3 regions of the Paenibacillus paludis genome follow, and region 1 is predicted to be linked to each of the others. Evidence: predicted binding sites of a transcription regulator. Region 1 holds the regulator's gene; each other region holds the start of a gene.
What was found. Region 1 encodes NrdR, which represses ribonucleotide reductase genes. Its sites were predicted from a motif close to AACACNATATATNGTGTT; they were not measured.
Positions count from the first base shown of each region.

Region 2: the regulator NrdR is predicted to act here: its motif matches at 1,658-1,675, upstream of nrdI (class Ib ribonucleoside-diphosphate reductase assembly flavoprotein NrdI).
Region 3: the regulator NrdR is predicted to act here: its motif matches at 1,186-1,203, upstream of ACAN56_RS18530 (adenosylcobalamin-dependent ribonucleoside-diphosphate reductase).

Region 1 covers NZ_JBGJZP010000005.1:362,158-365,438, forward strand. Annotated here, with positions in the region: gene ACAN56_RS12470 (zinc-dependent alcohol dehydrogenase family protein) at 1-451, opposite strand, end outside; tRNA gene ACAN56_RS12475 (tRNA-Lys) at 1,354-1,426, opposite strand; tRNA gene ACAN56_RS12480 (tRNA-Ala) at 1,437-1,512, opposite strand; gene nrdR (transcriptional regulator NrdR) at 1,683-2,159, opposite strand; gene ACAN56_RS12490 (alpha/beta-type small acid-soluble spore protein) at 2,326-2,544, shown strand; gene ACAN56_RS12495 (lytic transglycosylase domain-containing protein) at 2,634-3,197, opposite strand; gene coaE (dephospho-CoA kinase) at 3,197-3,281, opposite strand, start outside.
Region 2 covers NZ_JBGJZP010000001.1:152,010-155,290, forward strand. Annotated here, with positions in the region: gene nrdE (class 1b ribonucleoside-diphosphate reductase subunit alpha) at 1-1,225, opposite strand, end outside; gene nrdI (class Ib ribonucleoside-diphosphate reductase assembly flavoprotein NrdI) at 1,212-1,571, opposite strand; gene ACAN56_RS00625 (MFS transporter) at 2,009-3,181, shown strand.
Region 3 covers NZ_JBGJZP010000009.1:30,249-33,529, forward strand. Annotated here, with positions in the region: gene ACAN56_RS18525 (DEAD/DEAH box helicase) at 1-916, opposite strand, end outside; gene ACAN56_RS18530 (adenosylcobalamin-dependent ribonucleoside-diphosphate reductase) at 1,330-3,281, shown strand, end outside.

The DNA of each region.
Region 1 (3,281 bases):
TGCTCCATGCGGTTAATGCCGCGATCGGCAGGGTGGAGGCCTCCTCATAAGTGAGGTGATCGGGAATAGGGACGACTCCGTCTTCATGCAGAACGACATACTCGGCCGCTACTCCGTTCAACGGACCTCCCAGACTTTCTTCTAACACCCCTGGTCTTGGGTTGCCGCCAATGAAGCGCTGTTGAAAATTACCTGCTACTCGTTGTCCGACCTGAAATCTAGTTACGCCTTGTCCAATGGCTACAATTTCTCCCGCTCCGTCTGATAATGGAATGAAGGGGAATTTAACTTCGATCGGCATTAATCCGCCGAGGACCACTAGATCCCGATAATTGAGAGAAGCTGCCCTCATGCGGATCAGCACCTCCTTAGGGCCTGGCGTTGGTTTGTCGATTTCCGTCATGGTTAATTCCTCAAAGCCGAAGCCGTTTGTCAGTTGTATAGCTTTCATCGTATTGTCCTCCCTGGAAGATCAGATTGATTACCCGGATTCTTAATTCTTATCCCCTTATTTGTCATAGTGGTGCTCTCCTTTTTGATACTATGTTATACTATGGAAACACTGTTACCAAAACTCAGAACTATTTTTCGATTTTTTTGAAAGTTAAGTAAAGCGCATTTATGGTAACAGTGTTTCCTGTAGGTATCATTGTATCCACTCAATTTCAGAAAGTCAATATGATTTTTGAGCCTCCATCGTTTATTGACAAGTGAAGGAAGGACAACTGTAAACAATTCCTGGTAACGAAAGTTGAAAACCTACCGAGAAGCTCGCATGCAAAATACTGAAAATCTCCGTAGGAGGACACTGGGAGATGTGCAAGCAGCCTATGTGATGGAGGAGTCGAGTGAATCGTTACGGACCGGGGAGCCTTTATTTCTCCAAGAAACGCTGTTTCGTCTATCTTACGGACTCAGATGCAGTTATTAGCTGATGTTCATATGAAATATTGCCTGATGGAGGGGGATAAGCGCAGTATGGTCCGTTAGCTCTGCAATATATGCTGATTAGCGAAAATAAAGTCTGTGGAGTCCGCAAGGAATTCAGGGTAGCAGTGGTTAGTCTGAAGTTGGATTTCGGAGTTAGCGGGCAGCCAGCCAATCGTAACTGGTGGTCGACCTTGGCATACAGTGTTGGGAGTGGCAGTCAGCATTAGCATTTGACGTTTGGGGATTTGGACTAGGCAGTTGGCGTTTACCTTTAACAACTGGGGTTCACAGGTTGAGCTCCGGATTGGATGCACGAGCGGGCTGTTGCCGTTGGCATTTGCAGCTCAGAAACCCCCACTCTCTCTTATTCCTCCAACTCCCATAAACAGCAAAAAAACGGCATTTCTGCCGTTTCTTCTGTGATGGACTCTCAGGGGCTCGAACCCTGGACAAATAGATTAAGAGTCTACTGCTCTACCAACTGAGCTAAGAGTCCATATGAAATTTGGTGGAGCCAAGGGGGATCGAACCCCTGACCTCATCGCTGCCAGCGATGCGCTCTCCCAGCTGAGCTATGGCCCCATGTGGCTGATTTAGAACTACAACTATGTATTCTAAAATCCGGACTGAGCTGTTAGCTCCCATCGCTTCGTCATGTTTAAGTTCCGTAGGCGACTTCTATATAATATAAAAAATCGCCTTCGGTGTCAACACTTTTTCAAAAAAAGTTTTTCGGGGTGTGCAAATTGCTTCTACAACCCCTCAAACTCCTCGGTGTTTTTAGAGAGCAGTCCCTTTAGTTCCTTCATAAACATGTTGATATCCTTGAACTGGCGGTACACGGAGGCGAAGCGGACGTAAGCGACCTCATCGACAGGGTAGAGCTGCTCCATGACCAGCTCGCCGATCTGACGGCTCTCCACTTCGGCTAAGGCGATGCCGCGCAGCGACTTCTCCACCTCGGAGACAATGGACTCCAGGCGCTCTACGGAGACGGGACGTTTCTCGCAGGCACGGATAAGGCCGCGCAGGATTTTGTCGCGGCTGAATTCTTCGCGGCTGCCGTCTTTTTTGATCACTATCAGCGGAGTTTCTTCAATCATCTCAAAGGTGGTAAACCGCTTGCTGCAGCGCTCACATTCCCGCCTGCGCCGGATGGACTTATTCTCGTTGGCCGGACGCGAGTCAAGCACTTTCGTATTCGTGTGATCGCAGTAAGGGCATTTCATAAGCCTTAAGTCACTTCCTTTTGCTTTAATGGTCGCTTTCCGGTCCGGCAATACGCCGGCTGCCGGTAAGCTGATTTTATTTCCAGAAAACACCGTTTATTTGATGTTATGAATATGCCATGTCCGGCACATAATACAGTTACCAACCGATAGGAGGTGAACAGCAATGAGCCAAAACAACAGCTCCAATAACCTGGTAGCTCCAAATTCACGCGGTGCCTTGGAACAACTGAAATATGAAGTTGCCCAAGAACTAGGTATCACGCTCTCCCCAGATGGATACCAAGGCAATAAAACTTCTTACGAAAACGGTTCGATCGGTGGTTACATCACTAAACGTCTTGTAACCCTGGCTGAGCAATCACTGGCAGGTCAATACAAATAACCTGTCCCCATAAGCTTGCCTAAAGAAGTATTAAACGGCCCACAAGGCTGTTTAATGCTTCTTTTTTCGTATAAATACAGTCTTCTCCCTTAGAACTCGCTGTAAATCTCCGTGTACTGGTCGTAGTAATAAATGACTCGCTGCACATAATGCCGGGTCTCGCCAAACGGGATATCCTTCACGGATGCCGCTGTACCGTCCCAATCGCCCTTTTCCAGCCAGCTCTTCACTTTCCCGGGGCCTGCGTTATAGGCCGCGATCACAGCCGTGCGGTTGCCATCAAACTGGCGGGAAAGCGATGACAAATACCAGGTTCCAAGCTCAATGTTAGCCGATGGCTCCCTCTTCAATTGCTGCAGCGAGACATCCGGAAGCTTGGCCTTTTCAAGCGCCCACTTCGCCGTATCCGGCATCAGCTGCATGAGTCCCAGTGCGCCTTTTTTGGACTCCCGGCCGGTCTTATAGTTCGTTTCCACCCGGATGATGGCTGCCACAAGGAACGGGTCCATATCGTAGGTAATACTGTGCTCACGAATTTCTGCTTTATAATAAATCGGATAAAACCAGGACATCCAGTTGGTACTCAAGAACAGGATTGCAGTGAATCCAACGAATAACAGGAGCAGCACTCTTTTTTTACGCAGCCATTTCATCATAGACCCAGCCTGTCCCACAATACGGCAACCTGCTGCTCAGTTTGGGCATGAGTACCGCTGTTGTCGATGATGTAGTCCGCT
Region 2 (3,281 bases), on a different contig from region 1:
TCAGGGAAGCCAGATTACAGCTTACATCGCGGCGGATGGTATCCTCCTGTCCGTAATCGGCAATCTCGGTGGTCTCCTGGAGCTGGAAGATTTCGGTACAGAGGTTGGACATTTTGATCTGTCCGACATTTTTCAGGGCATGGGCCGCATTGGCGTTGCTCTTGTTCATGATATAAGGGTAGCCGGATTCCAGCTGGATCATGGCAATTTTGGTCAGCATATCCCGTGCGCTCATGGCCTTCTTCTTCTTAACACGCGGATCGGCCAGCAGCTTATCGTACATGTCATCCAGATCCATATCGTCGAGATGCGTGCCATAGGCTTTGTACACAGTGTATGGGGCAAATACATGCAGCGGTTCATTGTCCTTCGCCAGCTTATAGAAGCGGTTCGGAATGATCAGCCCAATGGACAGAGTTTTGAGCCTTGTTTTCTCGTCGGCGTTAATCTTCTTGCTGTCGAGGAATTCCAGGACATCCCAGCCAAAAATGTTGTAGTAGGCTGCTCCGGAGCCTTTGCGTTGACCCATCTGATCAGCATAGGAGAAGCCGTCCTCCATGAGCTTGAGCACAGGCATGATGCCCTTGGCTGCATCCTCGACACCCTTGATCGTCTCCCCGCGCGAGCGCAGCTTGGACAGGTTGACTGCCACACCGCCGCCGATCTTTGACAGCTGCATGCAGGTATTGAGCACGTAGTTGATCGAATTGAGCGAGTCGTCCATTTCGATAAGGAAGCAGGAGACGAGCTCACCGCGCCGGCTTTTACCGGCATTCAGGAAGGTTGGAGTTGCCGGCTGCAGACGCTGCTCCATCATCGAACGGGCAAGCACTCCGGCAGTATCGGCGTTGCCGCGTCCCAGGTGGAGGGAGACTGCCGCCACACGGTCCGGGTAGTGCTCCAGATATTGCTTGCGGTCATTGCTTTTTACAGCGTAGTCCATGTAGAATTTCGAAGCTGCCATATAGGATGGGAAGCTGAAGTTGTAGCTATGGGCAATCTGGTAGACTTGCTCAATTTCCTCTACGCTGTACTGCCCGTAAAAGTTCTCGTAGAAATCCTGTTCAATCATGTAATCGACCTTGGCTTTTGTATTTGCAAAAACCAGGCTCCGCCGCTCTACATCCCGCATAAATTCGGCTACTGCCTCAAGGTCTTTGTCCAGTTGAAAGAAGCCGCTCTCGTCCCGCTTCATTAACATGTTGTTCAGTTCAATATGCCGCAACCCGGCTCACCTCCTGTTTAATTCGTTCCACATCGCCAAAAGTACCCGATAACTCAAATTTACCGATAACTGGCACATTGTACTGGTCTGCAATCAAGTCTGCACTGTTTGCGAACAGCTTGCCCCAGTTCTTGTTGCCGCTGGCAGCGATGCCTTTCAGATTGGCATAATTGTTCCCCAAGAAAGCAGACACCTTCTCTGGAATCTGTCCAAAGCCGGTGGTATATGTAATTAGCACATAGGGCTCGTCAATCGTCATATGCTCCTCAATCTGCACAGCCGGCAGCTTCAGCTTGCCGATGAAGCGTTTGACGTTTCCTGTTTTTGAATCATACGCGACTAGCATGGTGTCAGTCCCCCTGTAAATATTGAAACTACTCTTAAAATTGTAAAGATTGAATTGCTTAGTTTTAAATACTGAAAAATCATATTAACACTATATTTAGTGTGCGTTGTTTATTTTAATCACTATATGTTGGAAAGTCAATATTGACAAACCACCTTATTCGTTATAAATCTGTCTAGTAAGCGCTTTGCTAGAGTATCGGAATCCCATAACTTCAGGCGGTGCAAGCACTTTTCCACTTCTGAAGAAGCTGACACATTTGTAGGGGGGCTACCCATTACCTTATTATCTGTCTTTATACGGTCCGTTGACTGAATATTGCTATAATCAGTCAAAATATAGCAAGATCCGATGAAAGAATATCAATATTATTATATTTGTGTTTCGATTCGAAGTTGGATCAGATGACAAATACCCAAATAGAGGAGAACCCTAAGATGGTTACGTTATTACTAATGATTATTTATCTCGCATTTATGGGTCTGGGATTGCCAGATGCTTTACTAGGCAGCGCTTGGCCCATTATGCAACACGATATTGGTGCCACAACAGAAATGGCAGGTTATATATCGTTAATAGTCTCATTCTGTACGGTAATATCGAGTTTATTTGCCAGCAGATTGTTGCACAGATACGGTACGGGGAAGGTAACCTTGTTCAGTATACTCTCTACGGCTATTGCTTTGCTTGGATTCTCTATTTCATCAGATTTCATATTTCTAATTCTACTTGCTATTCCTTTGGGCTTAGGAGCAGGTTCCGTGGACGCCGCATTGAGCAACTATGTAGCAATGCATTTCAAAGCCAAGCATATGAACTGGTTGCATTGTTTTTGGGGAATTGGAGCATTTACGGGTCCAATTATAATGTCGTTTTGGCTGAACCGTGATAACAACTGGCGTGCAGGATACGTTACAGTAGGCTTACTTCTGCTTACTATAGCGATGATATTACTGGCGTCTTTGTCTTTATGGAAGATTTTTGAGAAGGAGAGTATAGAGGAAGGAAGCGACGAAAAGAAACTGATCAGCAACAGAGAGGCTTTACGAATCCCAGGGGTGAAAATATCCATGGTTACTATGCTCTGTTACAATGGATCGGAAGCTGCTGCAGGTCTATGGATGGCATCTTTTTTTATAGGGAATAAAGGGGTTTCTCCTGGCACAGCAGCAGCTTTATCTTCCTTATTCTATATTGGAATCATCATTGGACGAATCATATCAGGATTTCTGTCGACCAACGTATCCAGTAAAAACCTGATAAGATATGGTGGGATCGTGGGCTGTTTTGGACTTTTGATTCTTGTTATGCCAGTCCATTATTGGATTTCTGCAGGTGCTCTATTTATTGTGGGGTTGGGCGGAGCACCAATCTATCCAAGCATTGTTCATTCAACACCGGAACGTTTTGGCAAAATAGCTTCCCCAAGTGTCATTGGACTTGCAATGGCAAGCGCTTATACGGGTTCAACCCTAATACCATCATTGATGGGGATATTTGCAAGTCATTTGGGAATGATTATGGTTCCTGTAATACTGCTCATTCTTTTTTGCATCATGCTGATATCTTCTGAAATGGTTAACATAGTTTACAAACGTAAGGTTCGATAGGACAAGAGCATTTTGGAACTGCAGGAGCGATCCTTTTATAAAGCTCAAATACAAAGTCGCCTAAATGGCGGCTTTTTTTTGTTTTGTGAACTTGATTTGG
Region 3 (3,281 bases), on a different contig from region 1:
ATACCTTCTCTTCCGGTGAGAGCGTGAGCGGAATATTGCGGACCTTGCGCTTGGTGAAGTTGACCGGGCCTTCGCCGCGGCGGTTGCGGATCATAACTTTGGACAGCTCGCCCCTCAGCTGGACTTCATTCTTCGGCTGGCGTTTGTCCACGACGAAATTAGCGGCAAAATCCCCCTGATTGCCAAGCTGCCCCGGCTTCAGCAGGGTGATCAGGTTGAACAGCTCGCCGAGGTCATTCTGTACAGGAGTGGCGGTGAGCAGCAGGCAGTACTTTTTGCGCAGCTGCTGAACAAACTGGTAGTTGGTGGACTTCTTGTTCTTCAGCTTATGGGCCTCGTCGATAATCAGCATGTCGTATTCGCTGCCGAGCAGCAGTTCTTTATGCGGATCACGTTTGGCGGTGTCCATGGAGGCGACCACAATGTCATTTCCCCAGGAATAGGACTTCTTCTGTGCTACGGCAGTAATGCCGAATTTGGCGTTCAGCTCGCGAACCCACTGCAGGACGAGCGAGGCGGGAACCAGAATCAGCACTTTGCTTACCAGTCCGCGTACCAAATATTCCTTAAGCACGAGACCGGCTTCGATCGTTTTGCCGAGTCCGACTTCGTCGGCGAGAATCGCCCGGCCAGACATTTCAAAGAGTACCTTATGAGCGGTATCAAGCTGGTGGGGAAGCGGAGACAGTCCTGACAAATGCTTCAGGCATTGCAGCTCGTCGAAGCTGGTGACAAGGCCCGATTCTTCACCCTGCACGGCAAGCCGGGATAACCTCAGGTCTCCCCAAGGCCCGCCTTTCTCCAGTCTCGACTCCAGATCATGCAGCCAGTTTCGCTCAAAGGATAGGGGAACAGGCAGCAGCGGTACGGGTGTCTTGACCTCTTGCGTCAGGGAATTGCGGGATAATTGCGTCATGTTGCAGCCTCCTCCGGCGCTGTATCATATCGAACTAGCGTAGAAGTAGTATGCGCGTAAAAGAGAGAATTCATAACCTGATATGGATTGCGAAAGAGTTGTGCATATTAAAGATTCACTCACCCGCAGATGAAACTTTTAGTTTCTGATTTTATAAAAAAACGAGCAAGAGTGAGAAAAGGCGTCATGAATGCCGATTTTTCGCCACGGGGCTTCTTATATCGAAAAAGACCTCCGATACAATATGTGGTATAGTTTAAAAGCTGACGCACACAATATATTGTTACAAATGCTTGAAATATTGATTTATCAGAGCATTTGACGGTTATTTGTTATTGACAAGAGGAACTTCCTTTGCACAAGCAGGGCAGCTGGAAGTTTTTGTTGTGGGTCACAAAACGTAAGCCCACATCATGGAACGGAAGATTTACATATCATACATCCGGGAGGTTTTTCTATTGAGTACAGTGAAACGTAAGCAGCGCCTTGAGGGCCTTAGCGAGAAAATATTTTTGGACCGGTATGCGTGGAAGGATGCGGACAGCAATAATGCCAAAGTAGGCGATGTTGTTCTCGTCCTGACCAAAGACGATCCCAAATTCCCTACCAAGGAAGTTGGCGAAATTGTGGAGCGCAGCGGACGGATTGTTACCGTGAAGACACGCAGTGGTGAACTGGTGAAATCGGATGTAGAAAAGCTTACGCTTAATATAGAGAAAACTCCGGAGGAAATGTGGGACCGGCTCGCAGCCGCCATGGCTTCGGTAGAGAAAACGCCTGAGCTTCAGGAAGAATGGACAGGCAAGTTCCGCTCCATTCTCGATGACTGGAAGCTTGTACCGGGCGGCCGGATCGCCGCAGGTGCCGGTGCCAGTGAAGAGCTGACGCTGTTCAACTGTTATGTAGTACCTTCGCCTAAAGACAGCCGCGGCGGAATTATGCAGACACTGTCGGAAATGACCGAGATTATGGCCCGCGGCGGTGGTGTGGGGATTAACCTGTCTTCGCTGCGTCCCCGCCGTGCTATCGTTAGAGGCGTGAACGGATCATCCAGCGGCTCTGTCTCCTGGGGCGGGCTGTTCAGCTATACGACCGGCCTGATTGAGCAGGGCGGCAGCCGCCGTGGCGCGCTGATGCTGATGATCAATGACTGGCACCCGGATGTGGTTGATTTCATTACTGTGAAGCAGACTATGGGTCAAGTGACCAATGCCAACCTTTCAGTATGTGTCAGTAACGCTTTTATGAAAGCTGTTAAAGAGGATCTCGACTGGGAGCTTGTATTCCCGGATACGACTGACCCTGATTATGATACGATTTGGGACGGAGACCTTGATAAATGGAAGGCGGACGGCCGCCGGGTCATTCCTTACCGTACTGTTAAAGCACGCGATGTATGGCATACGATTATTGAATCAGCCTGGAAATCGGCAGAGCCGGGCGTGGTATTCATGGAATACTACAACCAAATGTCCAACAGCTGGTATTTTAATCCGATTATCTGCACCAATCCGTGCGGTGAGCAAGGACTTCCGGGCTGGGGCGTCTGCAACCTGTCCGCCGTCAACCTTTCGAAGTTCTACGATGCGGAGAATCATGATGTGGACTGGGCCGATCTGGCGACGACTACCCGTTATTCTGTTCGTTTCCTGGACAATGTCATTGACAAGACTCCGTATCATTTCCCGGAAAATGAAGCCAACCAGAAGTTGGAACGCCGCGTAGGCCTTGGAACCATGGGTCTGGCTGAGCTGATGATCAAACTGAACATCCGCTACGGCAGTCCTGAATCGCTGGAGTTTCTGGACAAGCTGTACGGCTTTATGGCCCGCGAAGCGTATCTGGCCTCAGCGGAAATTGCCGGCGAGAAGGGTTCGTTCCAGGCGTTTGATACCGACAAATATCTGCAGAGCGGATTTATGAAAAATATCACCGAAGTTTATCCGGAGGTGGGTGAATCCATCCGCAAGCACGGCATGCGCAACGTTACCGTTATTACCCAGGCGCCTACAGGCAGCACAGGTACAATGGTAGGAACTTCGACTGGTATTGAGCCTTATTTTGCCTTCAAATATTTCCGTCAAAGCCGTCTCGGCTACGACGAGCAGTTCGTGCCAATCGCACAGGAATGGCTGGAAGCCCATCCGGGTGAAGAGCTGCCTGATTATTTCGTAACTTCGATGGATTTGTCGGCTAAAGATCACATCCGTGCGCAGGCTGCAATTCAGCGCTGGGTGGACAGCTCGATCTCCAAGACCGCCAACTGCCCGTCAGACTTCACCGTTGAAGAAACTGCCGAGCTGTACGAAATGGCCTTCGATCTGGGCTGCAAAGGTGTAACTATCTACCGCGACGGCAGCCGCGA